DNA from 3 places in the Thauera chlorobenzoica genome. Region 3 is predicted to be linked to each of the others. Evidence: predicted binding sites of a transcription regulator. Region 3 holds the regulator's gene; each other region holds the start of a gene.
The links. The regulator FNR, encoded in region 3, switches genes on or off when oxygen is low (the NO sensors DNR and NnrR bind a similar motif). The targets are predictions, from matches to a motif close to TTGANCTAGNTCAA.
Positions count from the first base shown of each region.

Region 1: ubiU (ubiquinone anaerobic biosynthesis protein UbiU) is a predicted target of FNR. The motif match lies at 7,594-7,607, and genes of this name have one in related genera.
Region 2: Tchl_RS10750 (2-oxoacid:acceptor oxidoreductase subunit alpha) is a predicted target of FNR. The motif match lies at 2,105-2,118, and genes of this name have one in related genera.

Region 1 is NZ_CP018839.1:1,646,894-1,656,561, forward strand. Features, by position in the region: gene Tchl_RS07630 (RNA polymerase factor sigma-54) at 1-124, opposite strand, end outside; gene lptB (LPS export ABC transporter ATP-binding protein) at 147-872, opposite strand; gene Tchl_RS07640 (regulatory protein RecX) at 859-1,308, opposite strand; gene recA (recombinase RecA) at 1,325-2,365, opposite strand; gene Tchl_RS07650 (CinA family protein) at 2,625-3,113, opposite strand; gene Tchl_RS07655 (phosphatidylglycerophosphatase A family protein) at 3,166-3,648, opposite strand; gene thiL (thiamine-phosphate kinase) at 3,816-4,817, opposite strand; gene ubiT (ubiquinone anaerobic biosynthesis accessory factor UbiT) at 4,969-5,502, opposite strand; gene Tchl_RS07670 (U32 family peptidase) at 5,574-6,470, opposite strand; gene ubiU (ubiquinone anaerobic biosynthesis protein UbiU) at 6,520-7,533, opposite strand; gene Tchl_RS07680 (sodium:solute symporter family protein) at 7,673-9,133, opposite strand; gene rocD (ornithine--oxo-acid transaminase) at 9,308-9,668, opposite strand, start outside.
Region 2 is NZ_CP018839.1:2,310,994-2,320,661, reverse strand. Features, by position in the region: gene oah (6-oxocyclohex-1-ene-1-carbonyl-CoA hydratase) at 1-845, opposite strand, end outside; gene had (6-hydroxycyclohex-1-ene-1-carbonyl-CoA dehydrogenase) at 896-1,963, opposite strand; gene Tchl_RS10750 (2-oxoacid:acceptor oxidoreductase subunit alpha) at 2,343-4,079, shown strand; gene Tchl_RS10745 (2-oxoacid:ferredoxin oxidoreductase subunit beta) at 4,082-4,921, shown strand; gene Tchl_RS10740 (ferritin-like domain-containing protein) at 4,918-5,457, shown strand; gene Tchl_RS10735 (CBS and ACT domain-containing protein) at 5,691-6,350, opposite strand; gene Tchl_RS10730 (molybdopterin-dependent oxidoreductase) at 6,706-9,450, shown strand; gene Tchl_RS10725 (4Fe-4S dicluster domain-containing protein) at 9,447-9,668, shown strand, end outside.
Region 3 is NZ_CP018839.1:3,468,966-3,478,633, reverse strand. Features, by position in the region: gene ccoP (cytochrome-c oxidase, cbb3-type subunit III) at 1-852, shown strand, start outside; gene ccoG (cytochrome c oxidase accessory protein CcoG) at 952-2,370, shown strand; gene Tchl_RS16220 (FixH family protein) at 2,372-2,881, shown strand; gene Tchl_RS16215 (hypothetical protein) at 2,934-3,170, shown strand; gene Tchl_RS16210 (universal stress protein) at 3,246-3,689, opposite strand; gene Tchl_RS16205 (MBL fold metallo-hydrolase RNA specificity domain-containing protein) at 3,817-5,226, shown strand; gene Tchl_RS16200 (Crp/Fnr family transcriptional regulator) at 5,376-6,059, opposite strand; gene Tchl_RS16195 (SirB2 family protein) at 6,152-6,532, shown strand; gene fnr (fumarate/nitrate reduction transcriptional regulator Fnr) at 6,569-7,309, opposite strand; gene hemN (oxygen-independent coproporphyrinogen III oxidase) at 7,449-8,840, shown strand; gene Tchl_RS16180 (sulfite exporter TauE/SafE family protein) at 9,033-9,668, shown strand, end outside.

The sequences.
Region 1 (9,668 bases), 1.8 Mb from region 3:
GCAGGAAACGCTCGATTTCCTGGTTCAGCTCGATCGTCGACAGCTGCAGCAGCTTGATCGACTGCTGCAGCTGCGGGGTCAGCGTGAGGTGCTGGGAAAGCTTGAGCTGGAGGCTGGTTTTCATCGGCTGGGAGGCGCCCGGTGGATCACAGGCGGAAATGCTCGCCGAGATAGACCTGGCGCACCCGTTCGTTGTCGATAATGTCGGAGGGCAGGCCGCTGGCGAGGACCCGGCCTTCGCTGATGATGTAGGCGTGGTCGCAGATGCCGAGCGTCTCGCGCACGTTGTGGTCGGTGATCAGCACGCCGATGCCGCGCTCCTTGAGGAAGCGGATGATCTTCTGGATATCGATGACGGCGATCGGGTCGACCCCGGCAAAGGGTTCGTCGAGCAGGATCAGGCGCGGGTCGGTGGCCAGCGCCCGGGCGATCTCGCAGCGCCGGCGCTCGCCGCCGGACAGCGAGATCGCGCTGTTGTTGCGCAGGTGGCTGATCCCCAGCTCGTGCAGCAGCTCGTCGAGGCGGGCGTCGATCTGGCGGCTGTCGCGTTCGCCCTGGAGTTCGAGTACGGCGCGGATGTTGTCGGCCACGCTGAGCTTGCGGAACACGCTCATTTCCTGCGGCAGGTAGGACAGGCCGAGGCGGGCGCGGGCGTGGATCGGCAGATGGGTGAGATCGGCGCCGTCCAGTTCGATCTGGCCGCCGTCGGCACGCACCAGGCCGACGATCATGTAGAAACAGGTGGTCTTGCCGGCACCGTTGGGGCCGAGCAGGCCGACGACTTCGCCGGCGCCGACTTCGAAGCCGACGTCGTGGACCACGGTGCGCGCCTTGTAGCGCTTTTGCAGGCCGGTGACCTTAAGCAGACTCATCGTAGGGCTCTTTCAGCAGTTTGCGGATCAACTCCGGTGCAAAACCGCGGGTTTGCAGGAAACGCGCCTGGCGCGCCCAGGCGCGGGCGTCGGCGGGCGCCTGGGCGAAGCGGCTGTGGAGTACGGCGCGCGCACGCTCGATGTCGGCGGCCGGGCATTCGCTTGCGAGGGCCTGCTCGATCAGCTCGCGGGCGATGCCGCGCCGGCCCAGCTCCAGGCGCAGGCGCGCATTGCCGAAGCGGCCTGCCTTGCTGCGCACGAAGGCTTCGGCGTAACGGGCGTCGGACTGCAGGCCGAGCTCGCCCATGCGGGTGATCAGGGCCTCGATTTCGTCGGCGCTGCCGTGGGCAGCGAGCTTCTTCGTCAGCTCGGCGCGCGAGTGGTCGCGCCGGGCCAGGTGGCGAAGTGCGCGCTCGCGCAGGCTCGGCTCGCCCATCGCTTTTCCGGCGCGGTCAGGCCTCGGCCGCGGCCGCGGCCGGCTGCACGCCTGTCGCCGCCAGCCCGGGCAGGCCGACCGCGGCGCGCACCTTGTTCTCGATTTCGCGCGCGAGCGCCGGGTTGTTGCGCAGGAACTCGCGCGAGTTGTCCTTGCCCTGGCCGATCTTGTCGCCCTGGTAGGCGTACCAGGCGCCCGACTTGTCGACGATCTTGTGGTCGACGCCGAGGTCGATGATCTCGCCCTCGCGCGAGATCCCTTCGCCGTAGAGGATGTCGAAATGCGCTTCCTTGAACGGGGGGGCGACCTTGTTCTTGACCACCTTGACGCGGGTTTCGGAGCCGACGACCTCGTCGCCCTTCTTGATCGTGCCGGTGCGGCGGATGTCCATCCGCACCGAGGCGTAGAACTTGAGCGCGTTGCCGCCGGTGGTGGTTTCCGGGCTGCCGAACATGACGCCGATCTTCATCCGGATCTGGTTGATGAAGATCACCAGGGTGTTGGTGCGCTTGATGTTGGCGGTGAGTTTGCGCAGCGCCTGGCTCATCAGGCGCGCCTGCAGGCCGGGCAGCTGGTCGCCCATCTCGCCCTCGATCTCCGCCTTCGGGGTGAGCGCCGCGACCGAGTCGATGACGACGATGTCGACCCCGCCCGAGCGCACCAGCATGTCGGCGATCTCGAGCGCCTGCTCGCCGGTGTCGGGCTGGGAGATCAGCAGGTCTTCGATGTTCACGCCGAGCTTTTCGGCGTAGCCGACGTCGAGCGCGTGTTCGGCGTCGATGAAGGCCGCGGTGCCGCCGAGCTTCTGCATCTCGGCGATGACCTGCAGCGTCAGCGTGGTCTTGCCCGAGGATTCGGGGCCGTAGATCTCGACCACGCGGCCGCGCGGCAGGCCGCCGAGGCCCAGCGCGATGTCGAGCCCGAGCGAGCCGGTGGACACGGTCTGGATGTCGCGTTCGACGTTGCCGTCGCCCATGCGCATGATCGAACCCTTGCCGAACTGCTTCTCGATCTGCGAAAGCGCGGCGGCGAGGGCCTTGGCCTTGTTGTCGTCCATGGAGGTCGTTCCTGTGTGGTTGGCGGATTATGGCACAAAGGTTGCAGGCGTGCGGTGGGGCAGGCCGCTGGCGACAGTGTATTAGCTGTATGAAAATACAGCAAACGGGGCGTGCGACCGGCGCCCTCCCCGAGGCCGGGGGGCACCATCGGCGCCGTGCCGCACAATGGCGTCCGGCGCGCCGCCCAGTATATGCCATCAAGATAGACTGGGCGTCCCTGCCGCCGCAGTCGGGGCCCGGGCGGCATGTGGGCAGCGCTCAGGCAGCGAGCTCGATAAGGATGCGCAGGGCACGGAGGACGGTCTGCCGGCGCACGGCTTCACGGTCGCCGGCGAAGTGCAGGGTTTCGCTCCGGGAAGGCTGGCCTTTCGCCGCCCAGCCCAGGCAGACCGTGCCTACCGGTTTGGCGGCGCTGCCGCCGCTGGGGCCGGCGATGCCCGACACGGCGATGCTGATCTCGGCCCGGCTGCGCCCGAGCGCGCCTTCGGCCATTTCGCGCACGGTCGCCTCGCTGACCGCGCCGTGTGCGGCGAGGGTCTGCGGCGATACCCCGAGCATGTCGGTTTTGGCTTCGTTCGAGTAGGTCACGAAGCCGCGCTCGAACCACGCGGAGCTGCCGCCGATCGCGGTCACCGCGGCGGCGATCCCGCCCCCGGTGCAGGATTCGGCGGTGGCGAGGCGCCAGCCGCGCGCGGCAAGCGTGTCACCCAGGCGGCGGGCGAGGGCATCGAGTTCGGGGTCGGTCATCGCGGGCAGTGCTCCATTGCGGTTTCCGTGCGGCGATGGGGCCGGGCGGGGTTCAGGCGCCGATGAGGGCAACGAGGATCGCCAGCACCAGCAGGGTGTAGCCGGCGGCGAAAAGATCGTCGAGCATCACGCCGAAGCCGCCCTTGAAGGCGCGGTCGGCCCAGCGCACCGGTGGCGGCTTGACGATGTCGAAAAAGCGGAACAGCGCCACCGCAATGGCCTGCCAGAGCAGGCCCTGCGGCGTAAACAGCAGCACCAGCCAGGTCGCGACCATCTCGTCCCAGACGATGCCGCCATGGTCGGGTACGCCGAGCGCGCGCCCGGTGCGCTCGGCGGCGAGGGTGCCGGCGACGAACAGGCCGGTGAGGAGGGCGAGGAAGACGAACTCGGAGAGCGGCGCGCGGATCAGCGGGTAGAGTGCCCACGCCAGCAGCGTGCCTGCCGTGCCCGGCGCCCAGGGGGACAGCCCGGCGCCGAAACCGAGGGAGATGAAGTGGGCGGGGTGGCTCATCAGCAGGCGGGGAGTCGGGCGCATGGCGGGTCGAGGGGCGGTGTGGTCGAGTTGGACAAGGGCGGGCCGAAGAACGGCATCACCAAAACGGCATCGGCGGAACCGGGTCAGCGCACCGCGCACGGGGCGAAGCCGGTGGTCGGTGGCGAACCGCCGCGGCCCGTGCCCGGTTGCGTTCCGGGTGACGCGGTTCAGCCGAAATGATCGTAGCCGGTGCGCGTCGTCGCCGCCAGGGTGCCGTCCGCTTCGCGCAGCCACAGTTCGCCCGAGGCCGCGGTCAGGGTGCCGATGCGATGCAGTGGCAGGGCGAGGCGGCGGCCGAGCTCTTCGATCCGGGGGCGGGCGGTGGCAGGGGCGGTAAACAGCAGCTCGTAGTCGTCGCCGCCGGACAGCAGGCTGCGGCGGCAGTGCTCGTCGCCGGCGCCGGTGCGGCGCAGTGCGGCCAGCGGCAGGGCGGCGACGTCGATCACGGCACCGCTGGCGGAACGTTCGAGGAGGTGGCCGAGGTCACCGAGCAGGCCGTCGGAGACGTCGAGCATCGCGCTCGCCAGCCCGCGCAGGGCGAGGCCGAGCGCCACGCGCGGCTGCGGGCGCTGCAAGGCGGCGATGCAGTCGGCGCGTGCCGCCGGGTTCAGCTCGACTTCACCACGCAGCGCTGCCAGCCCGAGCGCCGCGCGGCCGGGCTGGCCGGAGATCCACAGATCGTCTCCAGCGCGGGCGCCGGCACGGGTGATCGCCTGTCCCTGCGGCACCTCGCCGATGATGGTGACAGACAACGTCAGCGGGCCGCGGGTGGTGTCGCCGCCGGCCAGGTCGACCGCAAAGGCTTCGGCGCAGGCGAACAGGCCGCGTGCGAAGGCGGCGATCCAGGCCTCGTCGGCCGCCGGCAGGGCGGCGGCGAGCAGGGCCCAGCGCGGCTCGGCGCCCATCGCGGCGAGATCGGAGAGATTGACGGCAAGGGTCTTCCAGCCCAGGTCTTCGGGGTCGGTGTCGGGCAGGAAGTGGGTGCCGGCGACCAGCATGTCGGTGGACACGGCGAGCTGCATGCCGGGGCGGGCGCGGAAGAGCGCCGCATCGTCGCCGACGGCGAGGTCGGTGTGGTGCGCGGCGCGGTCGAAATGGCGCCGGATGAGGTCGAACTCCGACACCGGGGCGGCAGGGGCGGAGGGTGGGGGGGGTGGTACGAGGGGCATGAGGTGGCTGGCGTGCGGCGCGCGGACGGCGCCCGGTAAGGGGGCAGCAAGCTTACCGCAGGCGCCGCGGGGTGTGAGCGCGTGCTTCCGGCCGGAGCATGCGTGTGTACTCTGCCCGGAAGCGCGGCGCGCAGCCGCCCGCGTGGTGCGCTCAGCCGCTGCGGCGGCCGACCAGTTTGGTCTTGAGGGCGTCCCAGTCCACCGCGTCGAGCGTGTTCTTGACCAGCAGGCCGAGCTCGGTGTCGCCCTCCATGCGCAGGCGGCGACTGAAGAACAGGGTGTCGGGGTCTTCTTCGCGCAACGCCAGGGCGAGGAAGTCGCGGGTTGTGGCGGAGATCACCAGATCGGGCCTGGCGGTTGCGGCGGCACGGCAAAAACCGCTGGCGGCGAGGGTGAAATCGAGCCGCAGGCCGGCGTCGAGCACGCGTATCTGCAGATGGCGGCCGGTCAGCGGCTCGAGCGCGTCGCGCGGCAGGATGCGGCCGAGGGCGAGATTCAGCGCCAGGGTCAGGGCGTGGGTGGGCGGTTGCTGCGGCAGGCGGGCGACGATCCGGGCGATCGGCGCCGGCACGGTGAAGCTCGGCACACGGAAGTCGTTCAGGCGCGCGCCGATGCGCTGGCGCAGGCTGCCGGGCAGCAGTGCGGACAGCATCGACGGGCGGGGCAGGGCGGGGAGCGCGGGCATCGTCATTCTCCGGCGGGATGGGCTTGAAGCGGGGATGAGTCGATCGGGGATCTGGGCCGGGGCGGCGGCGCTTAGGCCGCCACGTACTGTTCGACGCCGGCGCGGCCGTGCCAGAAACCGTTGCAGGGCTCGGCGACCATCCACGCGCGGCTGGCGGCGAGGGCCTCGGCCGGGGTCGTGTCGCCGTCGAGCGCGGCGCGAAAGAGCGCGACCACCCGGGCGGTGTCGGCACCCTGCGGGCTGATGCGCAGCACTTCGCTGTGCGCGCGTACCGCAGGCAGGTCACCGAGCAGGTTGTGCACCCGCGCCGACTGCGTCTGCACCCCGTTCAGGGTCAGGAAGGGTTCGCCTTCGCGGGTGCGCAAGGTGATGCCGTCCATGATCGACAGGCAGCGGAACTCGCAGGTGTCCTTCTGCAGGTTGAAGTGACGGGCGGTGAAGCAGCGCGCCGAGTGCGCCAGCGGCAGGCGGCCGTAGGCATAGACTTCGGTCTCGATCGGCGCGGCGAGGCCGGCGCGCAGCTCGGCGAGGGTGGCGCCGGACAGCTCGGGGGCCACCGCCCAGCGCGTGGCGCCGGTGTCGATCAGCAGCTGCAGGGTGTGCGGGTTGAAGATGTTCAGGGTCGGGCCGGCGACCCAGTCCTTCACCCCGGCTTCGGCGAGCAGGCGTACCGCGCCCATGTCGTTGGCTTCGACGCGGAAGTCGGTCTGGCGCACGATGCGGCGCAGCGCCTTGAGGTCGGATTCGGATTCGATCAGGCCCTGGGTGCTGAGTACCACTTCCTTGCCCGCGGCGGCGAGCATGTGGCCGACTTCGAACCAGTCGTCGAGGCGCAGCTCATGGCGGCGCGAGCATACGGTTTCGCCCAGATAGACGCTGTCGACCGGGCTGTCGGCGAGGCCGGCGTAGAAATCGAGCACGCTCTGGCGCGGCCAGTAGTAGAGCAGGGGGCCGAGGGCGAGTTTCATCGTTGGAGTCTCGTTGAATCGGGGTTGTACGGCAGGGCGCGGCGCGGGCTCACTTCCAGGGGCGGTAATAGGCGCCCAGGGTGTGGGCCTGGCCTTCCGAGACCTTGTTGAGCTCGGCCATCCACGCCGGCAGCACGGTGAACGATTCGGGCCCCGCCCGCAGCTTGTCGAGCGCGGCGCGCCAGACCTTGGTGACCTGGGTGACGTAGGCCGGGCTGCGCTGGCGGCCCTCGATCTTGATCGCGCGGATGCCGATGCGGGCCAGTTCGGGGAGCAGCTCCAGGGTGTTGAGGCTGGTCGGCTCCTCGAGCGCGTAATAGGTCTCGTCGTTGACTTCGAAGCGGCCCTTGCACAGCGTCGGGTAGCCGGCACGCTCGCCCTCGGCGAAGCGGTCGATGAGGATGCCGTTGAGGCGGGTTTCCATCCCCTGCGGGGTGTCTTCCCAGCGCACGTGCTTGCCCGGCGAGCAGGCGCCGTTGCAGTTGGGCGATTCGCCGGTGGCATAGGCCGACAGCGCGCAGCGGCCCTCGACCATCACGCACAGGCCGCCGAAGCCGAACACTTCGATTTCCACCGGCGAGTTGGCGATGACGTTCTCGACCTGGGCGAGCGAGAGCACCCGCGGCAGCACCGCGCGCTGGATGCCGAAGCGCTCGTGGTAGAAGTTGATCGCCTCGTAGCTGGTGGCCGAGCCCTGCACCGACAGGTGCAGGCGCAGACCCGGGTGGGTCTTGGCGGCGTAGGCCATCAGCCCGGGATCGGCGAGGATCAGCGCATCGAGGCCGAATTCCGCGGCGCGGTCGATGGCGGCGGTCCAGCTCGACCAGTTGCCGGCCTGCGGGTAGGTGTTGAGCGCGAGCAGCACCTTGCGGCTGCGGGCGTGGGCGTAGGCGATGCCTTCGCGCATCTGCGCCGGATCGAAATTCAAGCCGGTGAAGTTGCGCGCGTTGGTGGCGTCCTTGAAGCCGAGATAGACGCAATCGGCGCCGTGGTCGATGGCGGTCTTGAGGGCCGGCAGGCTGCCGGCGGGGCAGACGAGCTCGATCGGGGGGCGGACGGTCATGGTGTGCGGGAGCGGGGGAGAAGAACCCTGCAACCATAGTCCACCGCCGCCCGCCTCGCGTTGATCGCCATCAAACGCTGCCGTGGTTGTCCGCTCGGCAGGTTGCGGCAAGGCGCCTGCCAGAGGGGCGGAGTGCCGCTCAGCGCGGTTGGTGATAGGTGCCTGCGGCGGCGTGGTGGCCGCCGATGTGCGGGCGGTGGTGGGGGCGGGCGCCGAGGTAGCCGCCGATCAGCATCCCGAGGGCGCTCGCCGCGAGGCCGTAGAGCTGGGGCTCGACATCGCCTTCGGCGACGAAATTCTCCAGCAGCAGCCAGGTCGCCAGGCCGAGCACGATCGCCAGCGCCGCCCCCAGGTTGTTCGCGCGCCGCCAGAACAGGCCGGCGGCAAGGGGCACGAAGGCGCCGGCCAGGGTCACGCGGTAGGCGTTCTCGACCATCTCGTGGATGCTCGATTCGGTGGCGGTGGCGTACCAGGTGACCAGCGCGGTGAACAGCACCACGGTGAGACGCGTGCTCCACAGGAACTGGCGGTCGTTCATGCCCGGCAGGAAGCCGCGGAGGACGTTTTCGGAGAAGGTCACCGAGGGCGCCAGCAGGGTGCCCGAGGCAGTGCTCATGATCACCGACAGCAGGGCGCCGAAGAAGATCACCTGGGCGTAGAACGGCATGTATTGCAGGATCAGGGTCGGCAGGATCAGCTGCGAGTCCTGTGCCATCAGGCGCTCGACCATCGCGGGGTCGATGATGTTGGCGGTGTAGGCGAGGAACAGCGGCACTGCGGCGAAGAAGAAGTAGCTCACGCCGCCGAGCGTCGTGCCCCACACCGCGACGGTCTCGTTCTTCGATGAATTGACGCGCTGGAAGACGTCCTGCTGCGGGATCGAACCCAGCGCCATGGTGGCGAAGGCGGCGATCCAGGCGATCAGGTCGACGATGTCGAGGGTGGGCAGGAAGTCGAACTTGCCTTCGGCCGCAGCTCTGGAAATCACCGTCTCGAAGCCTCCGGCCATGTCGCCGGCGATCCAGGTCACCCAGAGCAGGCCGAGGATGATCACGATCATCTGGACGAAGGTGGTCATTGCCACCGACCACATGCCGCCGAACAGGGTATAGACCAGCACCACGCCGGCGCCGATCAGCATGCCTTCGTTCATCGATACGACGTCGGCCGACAGCACGTTGAACACCAGGCCGAGCGCGGTGACCTGCGCCGCGACCCAGCCCAGGTAGGACAGCACGATGCAGATCGACAGCACCAGCTCGGTGCTGCGGTTGTAGCGCATGCGAAAGAAGTCGCCCAGGGTGAGCAGGTTCATGCGGTACAGCGGGCGGGCGAAGACGAGGCCGAACAGCACCAGGCACACCGAGGCGCCGAGCGGATCGGAGATCAGGCCGCGAAAGCCCTCTTCGAGGAAGGTGGCGGAGATGCCGAGCACGGTCTCGGCCCCGAACCAGGTGGCGAACACCATCGCCAGCACTACCACCATCGGCAGGTTGCGCCCGGCGGTGATGTAGTCGCGGGCGTTGTGCACCCGGGTGGCGGCATACAGGCCGATGCCGATGGAGACGATCAGATAGGCGACGACAAGCCAGAGCAGCATGGTGGGAGCCCTTCGTGGTGGTGCATCTGCGCGGGGTGGGCAGGAGTGTCGAGCGGAAAAAGTGCGCGCGAGTTTAGCAACAGAATGCCCTTCGGGGGGTGTCGAGACGCAGGCGGCCCGGGGCGTGCCGCCGCCGCGGCGGGCAGGGCGCCGGTCCGCGGCGGCGGGCAGGGCTCACTGGATGAAGGCCGGATGCGGGTGCGGCACGCTGGTGTGCGGGCCGGGATAGGTGCGCAGCACGGTGATGATGGTCTGTGCGGCAGCGTCAAGCACGTCCTCGTCGATCACCAGGGGGGGGGCGAGGCGGACCACGTTGCCATTGGTGTCGCGGGTGGCGATGCCGGCGGTGAGCAGACGTTCGGCGACTTCGCCGGCATCGGCGAATGCCGGGTCGAGGGCGACGCCGACGAGCAGGCCGCGACCACGGATTTCGCGAACGCCGGGAAGCTTCGCCTGGCGCAGTTGTGCGATCAGCTTCGCCCCGAGGCGCTCGGCGTGCTCCCAGGGACGCGTTTCGGCAAGCAGGGCGAGCACT
Region 2 (9,668 bases), 1.2 Mb from region 3:
ACCGCTTCGTCGAGCAGCGACAGATCGATCTCGCCGCGCTTCATCAGCTCCTTGCCCGCCGCCAGCTCGTCGCCGGTCTTGAATTCGCCGTGGATGATGCGGCCGAACTCGTCGAGGTAGCGGTCGGTGATCACCAGCGGGTTGGCGACGAACTTGCCGTCGACCTTGAGCGCCGGCACGATCTGCATGCAGATGCCGAGGCGGTTGGCCTTGTGCGCCGAGAACGGCTCGCACAGCGTGCCCGACACCATCGCCTGCTCGCAGCCGATCATTATCGGCAGGAAGTCGGTCGCACCGCCGATCGCCGCCGAACCGTGCTTCGGACCGGCCTGGCCGAAGTTGGCCAGATCCTGGGCCACGGTGAAGTCGGCCGCCATGCCGATCTCCTGACCGCCACCGATGCGCATGCCGTTGACACGGCAGATCACCGGCTTGTCGCAACCGAGGATCGCCGACACCATGTCGTTGAACAGGCGCATGTACTGGCGGTATTCCTGCGGGTTGCCGGCGTAGTACTCGGCGTATTCCTTGGTGTTGCCGCCGGTGCAGAAGGCCTTGTCGCCGACCGCGGTGAACACCACCGTGGCGACGTCGCGCGCGCAGGAAGCGGCACGGAAGGCGAGGATCAGCCCCTTCACCATGTCGGTGGTGTAGGAGTTGTACTGCTTCGGGTTGTCGAGCGAGATCCAGACGTTGTACAGCCCCGGCACCACTTCGCCCTTCAGGTTGCGCGCCGGACGCTTCTCGTAGAGCACGCCCGGACAAACGGTTTCGGGCACCAGGTTGTGGTCGACCAATTTCGTCGGCGCGTTCTGCTCGACCAGTTTTTGCGTAGTCGGATTCATGTCATCGAACTCCTGTGTCTTTTTTCGTTGCGTGCTTAAAAAGGATGCGCTCAGGGCGTGAGGATGGCGCGCCGGGTGAGCTTGTGGGCGTGTGCGGCGGCGAACACCTCAGCGATCTGGTCGAGCGGGTGACGCTCGATGAAGCTGGCGAGATCGATCTTCTTGTCGAGCACAAGATCGAGTGCTGCCGGGTAGTACTCGGGCAGACAGCCCCAGTTGCCCAGCGCGCGGGCATGGAAGGCCATCAGGTTGGAAAGGCGAACCTCGACCTTGTCCATCGTGAAGCCGACCACCGCCAACGTCGCGCCATGGGTGAGCAGGCCATAGGCGCTGGTCTGCCCTGCGCCGGTACCCGAACACTCGAAGATCTTCCAGCGCGTCAGTCGCAGGCCATTGGCCTTGGCATGCGCCTCGATCGCCTTCTTCAGATCGCGCCCGGAAATTTCACGCGCATTGAGCGTGAGCGCCGCGCCGTGCCTGGACATCATCTCCAGCTTAGCAGGATCGACGTCGATCGCCACCACGCTGGCGCCGAAGGCGCTGGCGATCTGCACGGCGTAGCCGCCGACACCGCCGACACCGATCACCACCGCCACATCACCCGGCTCGACACCGGCCTGCAGCACCGCCTGATAAGGCGTCGTGACCGCATCGGCAACCACCGAGACGTCGGCCAGCTGCAGACCGGCGGCGGCGAGTCGCGCCTCATCGACCGCGCACAGACCACGCGCCGGCACCACCACATGGGAGGCGAAACCACCCTGGATGTCGTTACCGGGCATCACCTGGTCACGGCAAATCGTGCCATGGCCGGACACGCACAGCTCACAGGTACCGCAGGGCATCACGGCCGGCACGATCACGGCACGTCCGAGCCACTGCGCCGCATTGGCACCGGCCTGCACCACCCGCCCACTGATCTCGTGACCCAGCGCCAGAGGCAGCGCATGATTGGTGCGCACGCCGTCGTAGTAGTAACCGAGATCGGTATGGCAGACTCCACAGCCCGCCACGGCCACGACGACCTGGTCAGCAGAAAGCTCGCCGATCTCGAACTCGGCGCGAACCATCGGCGCGCCGGGCGAGGTCATCATCCAACGATGCGGATTGCTGCTCATCTCACTCCTCCATGAACTGACTGAACTCTTCGCCGCCATGACGTTGACGTTAACGTCACATTATTCTGACACATCGCCTCTTGAAGCTGAAGACTGCATGTCGTGATGGACGAACCTTAAACGAGGCCCCCGGACGTCCAGTTGACCTAAGTCAACGGATTGACGTTTGCGTCAACGTAAACTTTGAAGCGTCCAGAGGGCTGCAGCATCGCCTCGGGAGCCTCGGCCCCGGCAACCCCTCGGAAACATCGGTCACCCCGACGGCAAGGATGCAGCCACACCGCACTCGCCGCGCATGTGCGTATCCATATTTGATACGCATGGGCGCACACAAGGTGATCCCGAACCGGCCTCAGCGGCCTGCAGTTGAACTTGGAGAATGAGGATGACAGCCCGATCGGTTTCGATAACCTTCGCCGGCAGCGGCGGAGCCGGGGTGATGACGGCAGGCAGCATGCTGCTCGATGCCGCCGGCCACGCCGGCTGGTACGCTTACATGACGCGCTCGTCGGGAGCGCAGATCCGGGGCGGCGAGGCGGCGGCGATGCTGCGCCTGTCCACCGCGCCGGTGCAGTCGCACGACGACCACTACGACCTGCTGGTGGCGATCGACTGGCAGAACGTTGGCCGCTTCTCGGCCGAAGTGCCGATGACCGCCGACGGCTTGGTGCTGGGCGATCCGGACGGGGGCGAGTTCCCTGAGCAGATCCTCGCCAAGGGTACGCGCCGGGCCGACATTCCGTTCAAGAAGATTGCCAAGGAGATCGACGGCGGGCGCCCGAACATGATCGCGCTGGGCGCGGTCGCGGCCCTGATCGGCCTGCCCGAAGAGGCGGTGCTCAAGGTGGTCAAGGACTCGCTGGCGAAGAAAGGCCCCGCCGCGCTCGCCGCCAGCGAAGCCTCGGTGCGTGCCGGCGCGGCCTTTGCCGCCTCGCTGCCGCCGAGCAAGCGCCTGGCCGCAGCCACCGGCGGCGAGCGCCAGCGCCTGTGGAGCATCACCGGCAACGAAGCCGCCGGTCTGGGCGCGGTGCGCGGCGGGGTGCGCTTTGTCGCCGCCTACCCGATCACCCCGGGCACTGAAGTGCTCGAATGGCTCGCCCCCAACCTCGCCAAGCTCGGCGGTGCGCTGGTGCAGGCCGAAGACGAGCTCGCCTCGGTCAACCAGATCATCGGCGCCTCCTACGGCGGCACCACCTCGCTCACCGCCACCTCCGGCCCCGGCCTGGCGCTGATGACCGAATCGATCGGTCTCGCGGTCGCCTCCGAGACCCCGATCACGATCGTCAACGTGATGCGCGGCGGCCCGTCCACCGGCATCCCGGTGAAGTCCGAGCAGAGCGACCTCAACATCGCCCTCTACGGCCTGCACGGCGATGCCCCGCACCTGGTGGTCGCGCCCAACTCGCTCGCCGACTGTGCCTTCTCCACGCAGTGGGCGGTGCATCTGGCCGACACCCTGCAGACCGCCGCGGTCGTGCTCTCGGACCAGTCCCTGGGCCAGAGCCGCGCCACCATCGCCCCGCCGGCCGACCCCGGACTGCGCGCCAACCGCCTGCGCCCCGAAGGCGAGCTGGGCGACGAGCGCTACCGCCGCTACCGCAACACCACATCGGGCGTCTCGCCGATGGCCGTGCCCGGCATGAAGGGCTACCAGTACACCGCCGACGGCCTCGAGCACACCGAAGTCGGCACCCCCTCGAGCCAGGCCTCGGACCACAGCACCCAGCTCGACAAGCGCCTGCGCAAGCTCACCGCCCACGACTACGGCAAGTACTGGGCCGACATCGACGGCGAGGGCGAGGGCGACATCGCCGTCATCACCTGGGGCTCGACCACCGGACCGGTGCAGGAAGCGCTCGAGCGCTGGCGCGCCGCCGGCAAGCAGGGCCGCATGGTGTCGATCCGCCTGCTCTCGCCGGTGCGCCCCGAGCAGCTCGCCGCCGCCCTTGAGGGCGTCTCGCGCGTGCTCGTCGTCGAACAGAGCCATGGCGCCCAGTTCCACCGCTACCTGCGCGCCCACTACGACCTTCCCGGCAGCGTGCGGGCCTTCCACCGCCCCGGCCCGCTGCCGATCCGACCCGACGAAATCTTCCGCCAACTGGCCGACTGGAGCTGATCATGGACGCTACATCCACTTGCCCGAGCTACGCCGCGCGCGACTACAAGTCCGAGGTCAAGCCCGTCTGGTGCCCCGGCTGCGGCGACTACTCGGTGCTCGGCGCGCTCACCAAGGCCCTGGCCGAGCTGTCGATCCCGCCCGAAAACGTCGCCCTCGTCTCCGGCATCGGCTGCTCCTCGCGCCTGCCCGCCTACACCAACGTGTTCGGCTTCCACGGCGTGCACGGGCGCGCGCTGCCGATCGCCACCGGGATCAAGGTCTCCCGCCCCGAACTCACCGTGATCGCCTCCGGCGGTGACGGCGACGGCTTCTCGATCGGCGGCAACCACTTCATGCACGCCTGCCGGCGCAACGTCGACATGACCTACATCGTCATGGACAACGAGGTCTACGGCATGACCAAGGGCCAGGCCTCGCCGACCACCGCCCCGGACTGGGAAAAGAGCAAGCTCACCCCCCAGGGCACCGGCATCAACCCCTTCCACCCGCTGGTGATCGCGCTCGCCGCCGGCGCCAACTTCATCGCCCGCGGCTTCTCCGGCGACCCCAACGGCACCGCCCAGCTGATCACCGAGGCGATCCGCCACCCGGGCTTCTCCTTCGTCCAGCTGCTCAGCCCCTGCGTCACCTTCCGTCCCGAGCAGCGCGACTGGAAGGACGCCGTGCACCCGGCCGCGGTCGATCCGACCGACGATCCGGCGCGCGCCGCCCGCCGCCTGATGACCGACGACGGCTTCAACATCGGCGTGCTGTATCGTGGCAACCGTCAGCCCTTCCAGCCGGCGCTGAAGGCCAGCGTCGACTCCGTTGCAGATCTCGAGAAGGAGTTCGTGCTATGAGCACTACCGAGCCGCAGGACAACAGCATCCAATCGGTGGAGCAGCTCCTCGCCCACGCCCTGGCGATGGAGAACGAAGCGGTCGAACGCTACGAAATGCTCGCCGACCAGATGGAAACCCACAACAATCCGGAAGTCGCCGCGCTGTTCCGCAAACTCGCCGAGATCGAGAAGCTGCATGTGGATAACGTCAATGGTCTCAGCGACGGCCACACTCTTCCGCACATCGCGCCCTGGGAATATGCCTGGCAGACCCCGGAAAGCCCCGAAGCCCCGTCGGCGAGCGCGGATGGCCTGCACTACATGATGCATCCCTACCACGCGATCGCGATGGCGCTCGAAGCCGAGCGCAAGGGCGTGGCGTTCTACGAGCGCCTTGCCGACCAGGCCGGGCGGGAGGACGTGCGCAAGATCGCGCGTGAACTGTGCGAGACCGAGCGTGAGCATGTGACCCTGCTCGAAGGCTGGCTGGGACGCTTCCAGGCACCCCCAAAAGGCTGGAGCGAGGACGCCGACCCCCCGCTGCCGCAGGAGTAAGCAGTCCTTCCCCCGGGGGCGGCAGCCGTCGCCGCACGCCCCGGGTAGACGAACAGAGGGCGAGCCATGATGGCTCGCCCTCTGTTCGTTTGCGCCCCTGACGGCCAACCCTTCCGCTCAACCCCTTCCGGCCGAGCCTTCAGGCGGGTTTCCCGGCCGGCACTTCAGCCCCGACCTCCCCGCACAGACAGCATCCGCGCGCGGGGATGCCCGCGCAGCTTCCCCTGCCCTGCTTATTTAGCACTCGCGGTGATATCCACGCTGAGTTCGTAGCCGGCTTCGCGCAAGCCCGTGATCACACGCTCGGCATCGTCGGCATCGAAGCGGATCATCGCGATGCGCTTGCCTTCGCTCTGCGGCGTGCGCGGCGACACGACCGACACGATGTAACCGCCGTGCGCGCTGACCGTCGCCAGCAAGGCGGCCAGCTGTCCGGTCTGATCCGGCAGACTCACCGTGATCCGGGTCGAGCCCTCGACCCAGCAGCCGGTGATGTCGAGGAAGAAGTCGAGCAGATCGACGCTGGTGACGATGCCCACCAGGCGGTCGTTTTCCACCACCGGCAGGCAGCCGAGCTTGTTCGGGCGCATCAGCCGCGCCGCTTCCTCGATCAGGGTCGAGGGCGCGCAAGTGATCACCTTCTTGTGCATGATGTCTGCAGCGCTCACCTTGGACAGCAGGTATTTCACCTCGCCGACGTCGAGCGTGGTGATCGTCGACGGCTGCGCACGCTGCACGTCCCGATGCGAAATGATGCCGACCAGGCGGCCATCGGCTTCCACCACGGGCAAATGACGCACTTTCTTCAAGCGCATGATCTCGGAGACCTGCGCAAAAGTAGCGTCCGGGGCGACATGCAAGACATCCCGGGTCATGATCCTTTCGACGAACATGAAAACACTCCTGACAGAATGGACAGCAGCAAATCCGCACACACCATGATCGACCATGCGCGGAACCCGTAGCAATGACCCGGCCGGACGCCGAGCGGGCCACCATCGGCAAAGTGTATCGGAAAACCCCCGGCAGGACGCGGCATTTAGCGGCATCGGCGGCTTTGCGCACGGGAAAACCGGCGGTTACGTCAACGTCACCTCCAACCTTTGACATTCGTCAACCGACCGGTCAGTCATAGCTCCTATTATGGCCCCATAAGCAATTAGTGCAGATCGCCTGCCGGACACGCTTCCGAACCGCTCGCCCGCTCCAATTGCTCCGTCGCCATACCAGCTTCGAAGGAGACTCACCATGACGACCACCAGTTGCCCAACGGGCGATAGCAAGGTCGCCACCTACTGTTACCAGTGCGTGGCCGGCCCCGATCTGCTCAAGGTCAAGGTCGAGAACGGGGTCGCGACCGCGATCGAACCGAACTTCGACGCCGAAGGCGTGCACCCGGCCGACGGCCGGGTCTGCGTCAAGGCTTTCGGCCTGGTGCAGAAGACCTACAACCCGAACCGCGTGCTGACGCCGATGAAGCGCACCAACCCGAAGAAGGGGCGCGACGAAGACCCCGGCTTCGTGCCGATCTCGTGGGACGAGGCGCTCGACATGATCGCCGCCAAGCTCAACACGGTGCGCGCGAACGGGCTGCTCGACACGTCCGGCTACCCGCGCGTGGCGGCGAGCTTTGGCGGCGGCGGCACCCCCACTCAGTACATGGGCACCTTCCCCGCCTTCCTCGCCGCCTGGGGGCCGGTCGACCTGAGCTTCGGCAGCGGCCAGGGGGTCAAGTGCTATCACTCCGAACACCTCTACGGTGAGCTCTGGCACCGCGCCTTCATCGTCTGCCCGGACACCCCGCGCACAAAATACATCGTCTCCTTCGGCATGAACGTCGAGGCCTCCGGCGGCGTGTGCGGCGTCTGGCGCCACGCCGCGGCACGCGTCGAGCAGGGCATCAAGCGCGTCCAGGTCGAGCCCCACCTGTCGATCACCGGCGCCTGCTCGGCCGAGTGGGTGCCGATCAAGCCCAAGACCGACGCCGCGTTCATGCACGCGATGATCCACGTGATGCTGTTCGAGAACGCGCGCACACGCCTGGACATCGACTTCCTCAAGCACATGACCGCTTCGCCCTACCTGGTCGCGCCCAACGGGCTGTACCTGCGCGACCCGGACACGCGCAAGCCGCTGGTGTGGGACCTGAAGCGCGCCGCCGCGGTCCCCTTCGACACACCGGACATCGATCCCGCGCTGGACGGCGAGTTCACCGCATCCGGCCTCGAAGTCCTGCCCGACAATGAAACCGTCGACCACACTCAGGTGCGCGTCCTCACTGCCTTCGGCAAGCTCGCCGAGCACGAGCGCACCTTCACCCCGGAGTGGGCGGCGAAGGTCTGCGACGTCCCCGCCGACACCATCCGCCGCGTCGCCAACGAATACCTCGACCACGCCCAGATCGGTGCCACCATCGAGATCGAAGGCCGCACCCTGCCCTTCCGCCCGGTGGCGATCACCCTGGGCAAAACCGTCAACAACGGCTGGGGCGGCTACGACTGCTGCTGGGCGCGCACCCTGATGGCCTGCCTGGTCGGCGCCCTCGACGTCCCCGGCGGCACGATCGGCACCACGGTGCGCCTGAACCGCCCGGCGAGCGACCGCCAGAGCAGCGCCAAGCCCGGCCCCGACGGCTTCATGGACTACCCGTTCAACCCCACCGACAAGGAAAACTGGGTCTCCCGCCCGCAGATCCGCAACGCCAACCGCACCCTGGTGCCGCTGGTGGCGAACTCGGCCTGGAGCGCGGCGCTCGGCCCCACCCACCTCGCCTGGATGCAGCAGCGTCACGGTTTCGAGAATTTCCCCGAGCCGACCCAACCCGACGTCTGGTTCTTCTACCGCACCAACCCGGTCGTCTCGTTCTGGGATACGCCGCAGGTCGCCGAAGTGGTCGCGAAGTTCCCCTTCGTCGTCGCCTTCACCTACACCCGCGACGAGACCAACCACTTCGCCGACGTCCTGCTGCCCGACTGCACCGACCTCGAAGGTCTGCAGCTGATCCGCATCGGCGGCACCAAGTACGTCGAGCAGTTCTGGGACAAACAGGGCTTCGCCCTGCGCCAGCCGGCCGTTGCACCGCAGGGCGAGGCGCGCGACTTCACCTGGATCGCGTCCGAGCTCGCCCGCCGTGCCGGCATACAGGAGCCCTACAACAAGGCGATCAACCGCGGCGCTGCCGGGGTGCCGCTGAAAGGGGCGAACTACGACTTCTCCCTTGATCTCGAGCAGACCCACGGCGTCGAGGAAATCTGGGACGCCAGCTGCCGCGCCGCCAGCGCCGAACTCACCGGCGGCGGCGAGGACCACGGCCTCGACTGGTGGCGCGAACACGGCTTCCGCACCATCGATTACCCGCGCCTGCAGTGGTATCTCTACCCGCACATGAAGGACAACAACCTGCGCTTCGAGATGCCCTACCAGGAGCGCATCTTCCGCATCGGCACCGAGCTCGGCCACCGCCTGCACGAATCGGGCATCGACTGGTGGGACCGCCAGCTCACCGAGTACCGGCCGCTGCCCGATTTCCACGATTTCTCGCACCTGATCAAGAGTGCGGTGATCTCCAATCTGGGCGGGCGCGAGGAAGACTTCCCGTTCTGGCTGCTGACCGCGCGCAGCATGCAGTACGCCTGGGGCGGCAACGTCAGCCTGCAGATGGTGCGCGAAGTCGCCGCCAACGTCGCCGGCCACCGTGGCGTGATCATGAACCCCGCCTCCGCGGCAAAGCTCGGCATCGAGGACGGCGACCTCGTCGAAGTGCGCTCGCCGCTGCGCGAAACCCGCGGCCGCGTGGTGCTGCGCCAGGGCATCCGCCCCGACACCTTGCTGATGGTGGGCCAGTTCGACCACTGGATCACGCCCTACGCCAAGGACTTCGATGTCCCCAGCATGAACAGCCTGGTGCCGATGCTGATGGACCTGACCGATGCCACCGGCTCGGCAGCCGATATCGTTCCCGTATCAATCAAGAGAGTCGGAGGTGCACAATGACGCGCTATGCCATGGTGGCCGACCTGCGGCGCTGCGTCGGCTGCCAGACCTGTACGGCCGCCTGCAAGCACACCAATGCCACCCCTCCCGGCGTCCAGTGGCGCTGGGTCCTCGATGTCGAAGCTGGCGAGTTTCCCGACGTGTCGCGCACCTTCGTGCCGGTCGGCTGCCAGCACTGCGATGAACCGCCGTGCGAAACGGTGTGCCCGACCACGGCC
Region 3 (9,668 bases):
ATGGTCCTCGTGACCCTGTCCATCCTGTTCTGCGTGTTCGTGCTGGCGTCCAACATGACCCGGCGCAAGGAAGGCGCGGCGGAACTGCACGGGCACGTGTGGGACGAGACCCTGGCCGAGTACAACAATCCGCTGCCGCGCTGGTGGATGTACCTGTTCTGGATCACGATCGCATTTGCCATCGTCTATCTGGCGATCTATCCCGGGTTCGGGGACCGCAACCAGCATCGTGGGCAATGGGCGCAGTACGCGACCGAAATGAAGGCCGCCGACGAGCGCTTCGGGCCGGTGTTCGCGAAGTACCGGCAGATGGATCTCGCCGCGGTCGCGGCCGACCCCGAGGCCAACGCGACCGGGCAGCGCCTGTTCCTGACCTACTGCGCGCAGTGCCACGGCTCCGCCGCGCAGGGTGCGAAGAGCTTCCCCAACCTGACCGACAATGAATGGCTGTGGGGCGGCGAGCCCGAAACCATCCGCACCACCATCCTCGGCGGGCGCATGGGGGTGATGCCGCCGTTCGGGCCGACGCTGGGCGCCGAAGGGGTGAAGGACGTCGCCAACTACGTCCGTTCCCTGTCCGGTCTCGCCCACGACTCCTTGCGCGCCCAGCGCGGGAAGGATGTGTTCGCGACCAACTGCGTCGCCTGCCACGGCGCCGACGCCACCGGCAATCCGCTGATGGGGGCGCCGAACCTGACCAACAAGTCCTGGCTGTACGGTTCGACCGAGGCCACCATCATCGAAACGGTGACCCATGGCCGCAGCAACAAGATGCCGGCTTTTGGAGAATTTCTCGGCGAGGACAAGGTGCACATGCTGGCAGCGTATGTGCTGAGCCTCGGCAAGAAATGAGGCGCCGATTCAAGCAATAAACGTGCTTACATCCCGGGAGGAGGGGGCCTTCCCGGGCTATTCATACAATAACAACAAGCATCCACCGGCAAGGCGACCATGAGCGGCCCATCCCGACAGCCAGCGCAAACGAGTTCTTCTCCCCAAGACACCCTTTACGAGGCGCGCAAGAAGCTCTACGTGCGCACCGTCAGCGGCGTGTTCGCCAACTGGCGCTGGGTGATGGTATGGCTCACTCAGCTCGTCTTCTATGGCCTGCCCTGGTTGTCATGGAACGACCGGCAGGCCGTGCTGTTCCATCTCGCCGAACGCAAGTTCTACCTCTTCGGCTGGGTGTTCTGGCCGCAGGACGTGTTCTTCCTCGCGGTCCTGCTGATCATTTCAGCCTATGCCCTGTTCTTCTTCACCGCGATCGCCGGCCGGTTGTGGTGTGGCTATGCCTGTCCGCAGACGGTATACACCGAAATATTCATGTGGATCGAGCAGAAGATCGAAGGCGACCACATCCGCCGTCAAAAGCTCGACCAGGCCGAGATGAGCGCACCCAAGGCGCTGCGCCGCGGGGGCAAGTTCCTGGTCTGGGGGCTGTTCTCGCTGTGGACCGGGTTCACCTTCGTCGCCTATTTTTCGCCGCTGGAGGAATTGCTCCGTTCCATTCCCGTGTTCGGCTTCGGCCCCTGGGAACTGTTCTGGATCCTGTTCTATGCGGCGTTCACCTACCTGTTCGCTGGGGTGATGCGCGAACAGGTGTGCACCTACATGTGCCCCTATGCGCGCTTCCAGGCGGTGATGTTCGACCCCGACACGCTCGTCATCACCTACGACGAGGAGCGCGGCGAGCCGCGCGGGGCGCGCAGGAAAGGCATCGATCCGAAGGCGGTGGGCAAGGGCGACTGCATCGACTGCGGCATCTGCGTCCAGGTCTGCCCGACCGGGATCGACATCCGCAACGGCCTCCAGTACGAATGCATCGGCTGTGCGGCGTGCATCGACGCCTGCGACCAGGTCATGGACAGGATGAACTACCCGCGCGGCCTGATCCGTTACTCGACCGAAAACGCCGTCAAAAAGCACTGGGGGCGCAAGGAAATCGCCGCTCACGTGTTTCGCCCGCGGACCCTGATTTACGGCGTCATCCTCGCGCTGCTCTGCGTCGCCTTCGTCTGGGGACTGGCGGTGCGCGATCCCTTGCGCGTGGACATCATCCGCGACCGCGCCTCGCTCGGGCGCGAGATCGAAGGCGGCTTGATCGAGAACGTCTATCGTTTTCAGGTGATGAACATGACCGAGGCGCCGCGTACCTTCCACCTCGAAGTGTCCGGCCTGCCCGGCGCGCGGATCGGCAGCGGAGAACGGGTCGAGGTCGCACCGGCGGCGACCGGCGCGCTCACCGTACAGGTGCTCGTGCCCTACGATGCCGGCCAGCCCGGCGCCAATCCCGTCGCCTTCCGCATTACCGCCGAGGACGATCCGGGACTGAGCCTCGAAGAACGAACGACCTTCCTGATTCCGCGTTGAGATGAATACGACCTTGACTCAAAAGACTCCTCCGCCCTGGTACCGCCAGGGCTGGCCGTGGTTCCTGATCGCCTTTCCCGCGATCGCGGTGATCGCCGGCGTGATCACCTTCGTGATCGCGGCGAAGACCTTCGATGGCATGGTGGTGGACGACTACTACAAGGAAGGGCGGGCCATTGTGCACACCATCGAGCGGGTCGAGCGCGCCCGCGAGCTTGGCCTGATCGCCGCCCTGCAGGTACGCAGCGAATCGATCCGCATCGAAATGGGCGCGGCACTTCCCGCCGATGTGCCGCAGCGGATCGTCCTGACCATCGTCCATCCGACGCGCGGGGGGCAGGATCAGTCGCATGTCCTCAGTGGAACAGCGGGCGTGTTCGAAACCGGGTTGAAAACCCTGGCCACGGGACGCTGGCTGTTCGTGATCGAAGACGAGGCGCAGCACTGGCGCATGAGCGGATCGGCCTACCTGCCGACCGAGTCGGCAATCACGATTGCTCCGGATGCGTGACTTCCGCGGTGCGAGCACGCCGGGATGACGCAAACGACGAGAGGGAGGTCCGATGCAAAAGTGGATACAGGTGCTGTGGCCCTCATTCCTGGTTGCGGCCATCGCTGAAGCGGTTTTTTTTCTCGTGATCGATCCCCGCACGCTTTACCTGTTCGGCGAACCCGTCGACTTCGGGCCGGTCGCGACCTATTCGATCGCCTTCTTCTGCTTCTGGCTGGTCTGCGCGGCCTCGAGCCTGGGCACGGTCTTCCTGCAGCGCTCTGCGCGCCAGATCAACCGCAAACGATAGCCCGCCGGCATCGAAAACAGGGCGGAATCGCCCCGTGCCGGAGCCATTCCGCCCTGCGCTGTGGGTGCCGGCTGGTCAGCGGCAGACCAGAACCGGGGTCTTGCTGTGGGTGAGCACTTTCTGCGTTTCGCTGCCGAGCAGCAGGCCGGCGATGCCGCGGCGCCCGTGCGAGGCCATGAAGATCAGGTCGCAGCCGTGGCGGTCCGCGGCGTCGATGATGGCCTCGTAAGGGACTTCATTGACCAGGGTGTCGGTGTCGGCCGAGACGCCTGCGGCATCGGCCGCCTGTTTTGCCTTCGAGAGGATGCCCTCCGCTTCGGCGGCGGCCGACTTGGCGAACTGCTCCGGAGTGGTGGGATCGATCAGGGCACCTTCGCCGTAGATCGGCATCGGAAAGTCGGGCTGCGCGTAAAAGAAGGTGATTCTCGCTCCCGCCTCCTTGGCGAAGGATACGGCGCGAGCGGCCGTGGCTTCGGAGAGGGCGGATCCATCCGTCGGTACGAGGATATGCTTGAACATGGCGAGGCGTCCCATTGGGTTGTTGGTGCTTCGATTATAGCGACGGGCAGCGGTTTGCAATGATTGACGAGGATCAAACACGCATACGATCGACTGCCGCACAGTCCCTTCCAACAGAGGTGCGGACATGAAACTCACTTTTTATGGGGCAGCCGGCGAGGTCACCGGTTCCTGCCTGCGGGTAGACCATGAGGGCGGGAGCTTCCTCGTCGATTGCGGTCTGTTCCAGGGCGGGCGCGAGGCCGATCGCAAGAATCGGCAAGCCCTCGATTTCGACCTGCGAGGGATCGATTTCGTCCTCCTCACCCACGCCCACCTCGATCACAGCGGGCTGGTACCCCGGCTGGTGGCGCTCGGCTACAAGCGCTGCATCTACGCTACCGCGGCCACTGTCGATCTGCTCGGCGTCATGCTGATGGACTCGGCCCACATCCAGGAAAAAGAGGCCGAATGGGCCTTGCGCAACGCCCGTGCGCGCAAGGCCCGACGCAGGGTGGAGCCGACCCCACTGTATACCGTGGAGCAGGCGCGGAGCAGCCTGGGGCGCTTGCGTGCGGTTTCCTACGATACGCCGTACGAGCCGGGGCCAGGGGTGCGCTGCCGTTTTCGCGATGCCGGGCATATCCTGGGCTCCGCCGTGATCGAGATCGAGATCGACGTCGGGGGGCATACCCGCAGCCTGGTCGTGTCCGGCGACCTCGGCCAGCCGATGCGTCCGGTGCTCCACGACCCGACCCCGATTCGCCGCGCCGACTACCTGTGCATCGAGTCCACCTACGGAAATCGCGCCCACCGCTCCTTCGATGCTACATGCGTCGAACTCGCCGCCATTTTGCGCCATACCCTGCAGCAGGCTGGCGGCAATGTCATCATCCCGGCCTTTGCCGTCGGCCGCACCCAGGAAATGCTGTTCGTGCTTGCCGAACTCGTGCGCTCGGGGCGCATCGAGCGGCTCGATGTCGTGGTCGACTCGCCGATGGCCGCCGCGGCGACCCAGTTGACGGTTCGTCATGCCGACCTGTGGGACGACGAGACTCGCGAGTTGTACGCCTGGACACAGCGCAACACGGACCGCTTCCGGCTGCGTTTCGTCCAGGACGTCGAGGAGTCGATGGCACTCAACAGCGTCGGTGGCGGGCTGGTGATCATCTCGGCCAGCGGGATGTGCGACGCCGGGCGCATCAGGCACCATCTGCGCTACAACCTCGGCCGCCGCGAATGCGCGATTGTCATCACCGGCTTCCAGGCGGCGGGCACCTTGGGGCGGCGTCTGGTCGATGGCGCACGCCAGGTCAGCCTGTTCGGCGAGCGCATCACGGTGCAGGCGCGCATCCACACCATCGGCGGTCTGTCGGCGCACGCCGACCAGCCTGCGCTGCTGAACTGGTTGCGCCATTTTGAGGCGGCGCCGCGCAGGACTTTCATCGTGCATGGCGAGGCCGAAGCGGCGGCGGCGTTCGCCGTCGCTGCCGAACACGAGCTTGGCTGGCCCGCCCTCACGGTGGCCGAGCCGCTCGTCCCCTACCTTCTGGGTTGATCGCCTCACCGGGTGGAGGGGGCGCCGCGATGAGCGATGAAGGGTACTGCAGCGGGCGCAGCGTGGAAGCGGGGGAGTCGCCGTCGCTCCTGCACGCGCGCGCGGCAAGAAGCCGGGCGCAGCGCCGGCCGGTGGGTGAGGTTTCGCGCTCAGGCGTTGTAACGCGCCAGGCGGGCAGGGTCGTGCAAGGTGATGCGCTTGCCCTGCACACTGATCAGGCCGACTTCGCTGAGGTCGTGAAAGATACGCGACAGGGTTTCAGGGGTGAGGTTGAGGCGGGACGCAATCACCTGCTTGCTCGTCGGCAGCGAAATTTCGCAGGGTTCGTCACTGTCGGCGACCTGGAGCAGATAGCCGATCACGCGCTGCATGCTCGAGCGCAGCGAATAGGTTTCGACGTCCTGGATCAGGCCGTGGAGCCGGATCGACAGGCCGGCAAGGAGCTTGCTGGCAAAGGTCGCATCCTGTTCGATCATCTCGCTGACCACCGCCTGGCTGACATGCACCAGCACGGTATCGGCAAGGGCTTCGGAAAACACCGGGTAGGGGTGGTTCATGAACATCACCGCCTCGCCGAAACTTTGCATCGGGCCGATGATTTCGACGACCTTCTCGGTCCCTTGGGACGACGAGAAGGCCAGCTTGACCTGGCCCGACACCACGAAGTAGAAGCCGTGCGGCTGGTCTCCGCGCTGAAACAGCACTTCGCCGCGCGAGACGTGGCGTTCGCGGGTGTAGCGCGAAACGCGCTCGATGTCGGTGTCGGACAGTTCGCTGAACAGCGGGATGCGTCTGAGCAGGGCGGGTATGTCGAGCGGGGCATGGGGGGGCATCGGCGGGCTCTCCGTATCGAGGCGCAATTTTAATCGAGGCCGGGGCGCGGACTCGCACCGGAGCTCGGGTTTCTTTCGTTGAAAGGGGACGGATGTACTACACAATCAAGCATCTTCATGTGACCTGCGTCGTACTCAGCGCAACGGGCTTTCTGCTCCGCGGGCTGTGGATGTTTACCGGCAGCCCGCTGCTTCAGCGGCCATTGACCCGGGTGCTGCCCCACGTTGTCGACAGCCTGTTGCTGCTCAGTGCGATCAGCCTCGCGATCATGATCGGGCAATACCCGTTTGCGGCCGACTGGGTCACGGCGAAAGTCTTCGGGCTGATCGCCTACATCCTCCTGGGCACCGTGGCGCTCAAGCGCGGCAGAACGCCGGCGGTGCGGACCACCGCCTTCGTCGGTGCGCTGCTGGTGTATGCCTGGATCGTGTCGATCGCCATCACCAAGAACATGGCGGGGTTCTTCGCCTGAGTCCGGGCGGCGGGAAAACCTCCCCGCCGGCAGCGCTCAGCGCGCGCCTGGCTGGTGCTGGATGAGGCTCTTCAGCCGTGCCGGCTCGAGCAGGCGGACGTGCTTTTGCTGCACGGCGATCAGGCCTTCGTCCTGGAAACGCGAGAACGCGCGCGACACCGTTTCCAGTTTCAGACCGAGGTAGGAGCCGATCTCTTCCCGCGTCATGCGCAGGTTGAACTCCTGGGCGGAGAAGCCGCGCGCGGTGAACCGCTGCGACATGTTCAGCAGGAAGGCCGCCAGGCGCTCCTCGGCCCGCATTGAGCCGAGCAGCATCATCACCCCGTGATCGCGCACGATCTCGCGGCTCATCACCTTGTGGAACTGCAGCTGCAGCCCTTCGACCTCGTGCGACATCTGCTCGAGCTTGTCGTAAGGGATCACGCAGACTTCGCTGTCTTCGAGCGCGACCGAATTGCAGGAATGGACCTCGGTGCTGATCCCGTCCAGGCCGAGGATCTCGCCGGTCATCTGGAAGCCGGTGACCTGCTCGCGGCCGTCTTCGAGCAGCACATCGGTCTTGAACGAGCCGGCACGGATGGCGTAGATCGCCTCGAACGGGTCACCCGCGTGGTAAAGGTTGTGCTGGCGCTTGATCTTGCGTCGCGCACCGACGAGCTCGTCGAGGCGGTTCAGCTCGCTGTTGGACAGCCCGAAAGGCAGGCACAGCTCCACCAGATTGCACTGCGAACAGGCAGACTTGAGTCCGCTTACGGTAATTGGCACTGTCGCCCTCATCTGCACGATAATCCGGCCTCCCCGACAAATGACCCCGATGGAGACCCCGGGCGCCCGGCATTCCACACCCGTTGACCCACGTCAACCAAAAAAATCAGGCGTTCTGCCATTGTTCGTCACACACAGCAGCAGCTAGATCATGAAAAGCCAGAACGAACTCCTCTTCGATCCGCAACTGATCCGTAGATTCGATATCAACGGGCCGCGGTATACCTCTTACCCGACAGCGGACCGCTTCGTCGAGGCCTTCAACGCCGACGCACTGAAGGCCTGGCTGGCAAAACGGGCCATCGGCGGGGTAAGCAGACCGCTTTCATTATACTTCCACATCCCGTTCTGCAACACGATCTGCTACTACTGCGCCTGCAACAAGATCATCACCAAGGATCACGGTCGTTCTGCCAAGTATCTGAAATACCTGGCTAAAGAAATCGAAATGCAGGCTGCCTGCCTTGAGGGCAGCCGGCAGGTGACGCAGCTTCACCTGGGTGGAGGCACCCCGACCTTCCTCTCGCACGACGAGATGCGCGAGCTGATGGCTTCGGTGCGCGAGCATTTCACCCTGGTGCCCAACGGCGAATACTCGATCGAAGTCGATCCGCGCAAGGTCGATTTCGATACCGTCAAGCTGCTCGCCGAGCTCGGCTTCAACCGCATGAGTGTCGGCGTGCAGGATTTCGCCGAGGATGTGCAGCGGGCGGTCAACCGTGTGCAAAGTTTCGAGGAAACCCAGCTCGTCATCGATGCCGCGCGCCAGACCGGGTTCAAGTCGGTCAGCATGGACCTGATCTACGGCCTGCCCAAGCAGAACGTGATCAGTTTCAACCGCAGCCTCGAGCAGGTGCTGCAGATCTCGCCCGATCGCATTTCGCTCTACAGCTACGCCCACCTGCCCGGGCTGTTCAAGCCGCAGCGCCGCATCCATTCCAGCGACATGCCCAGCGCCGACACCAAGCTGCAGCTGCTGCAGCTGGGCATCCGCCGCCTCACCGAAGCGGGCTACGTCTACATCGGCATGGACCACTTCGCCAAGCCCGATGACGAACTCACCGTGGCCCAGCGCCAGGGCCGCCTGCACCGCAACTTCCAGGGCTATTCGACGCAGGCCGAGTGCGATCTGCTCGCCTTCGGGGTGTCGGCGATCGGCAAGATCGGCCCGGTTTATGCGCAGAACGTCAAGACCCTGGACGAGTATTACGACGCCCTCGACCGCGACGAGCTGCCGGTGCTGCGCGGCATCGAGCTGACTGCCGACGATCTGCTGCGGCGTTCGATCATCCAGGCGCTGATGTGCCACTTCGAGCTGTCGATGCAGTCGATCGAGATCGCCCATCTGGTCGATTTCCGCGATTACTTCGCCGAAGAGCTCGCCGACCTGAAGGAAATGGAAAAGGCCGGGCTGGTGAAGATCGAGGGCGACTGGATCACCGTACAGCCGGCCGGTCGCCTGCTGGTGCGTGGCATCGCGATGGTGTTCGACCGCTACCTGCGCGCCGACCGCGAGCGCGCACGCTACTCGCGGGTGATCTGACCCCGCCCTTCGCATCGACTGCCGGGGCGGCAGGCGGCCGACACGGGCCGGTCATGCGGGGCGGAAGCAGCGGTTGCGGGGCGTTGATTCCGCCGCTTCAGCGAAGCGAAATCGGGCGGGCAGGATGCTGCACTGCGGCGTAAAATGCCGCTTCAGCCATCCCTGAGACGCCTGCCCCATGCCCCGTGTGCCATGCCCGATACCGGCTATTTCGCTGTCTTTCTGATCGGCCTGCTCGGCGGCACGCATTGCGTGTCGATGTGCGGCGGCATCGTCGGCGCCCTCACCCTGCAGCTGCGCTCGCCGGGCAGCAAGCCGCAATGGTCGCTGCATCTGGCCTACAACCTCGGCCGCATCGCCACCTATACGGTGCTGGGCGGGCTGGTCGGCGCGCTCGGGTCGGTCGGCATGGTCTACGACGGTATGCTGCCGGTACAGATGACGCTGTACGTGCTGGCGAACCTGATGCTGGTCGCGCTCGGCCTCTACCTCACCGGCTTCACCCGCCCGCTGGCTCCGCTCGAGCGCGCCGGCCATGTCGTGTGGCGGCAGATCAAGCCCGCCACCCGCCGCTTCCTGCCGGCGCGTTCGGTGCGGCAGGCCTTGCCCCTTGGGCTGCTGTGGGGCTTCATCCCCTGCGGGCTCACCTACTCGATCCTCGCCACCGCCCTGGTGAGCGGCTCAGGCGCGCGCGGTGCCGGGCTGATGCTGGCGTTCGGCCTGGGCACGCTGCCCAACCTGCTGCTGGCGGGGATGCTGTTCCTGAAGTTCCGCGCGTTCACCCGCAGCAGCAAGGTGCGCCTGGCTTCCGGCCTGCTCGTGCTCGGC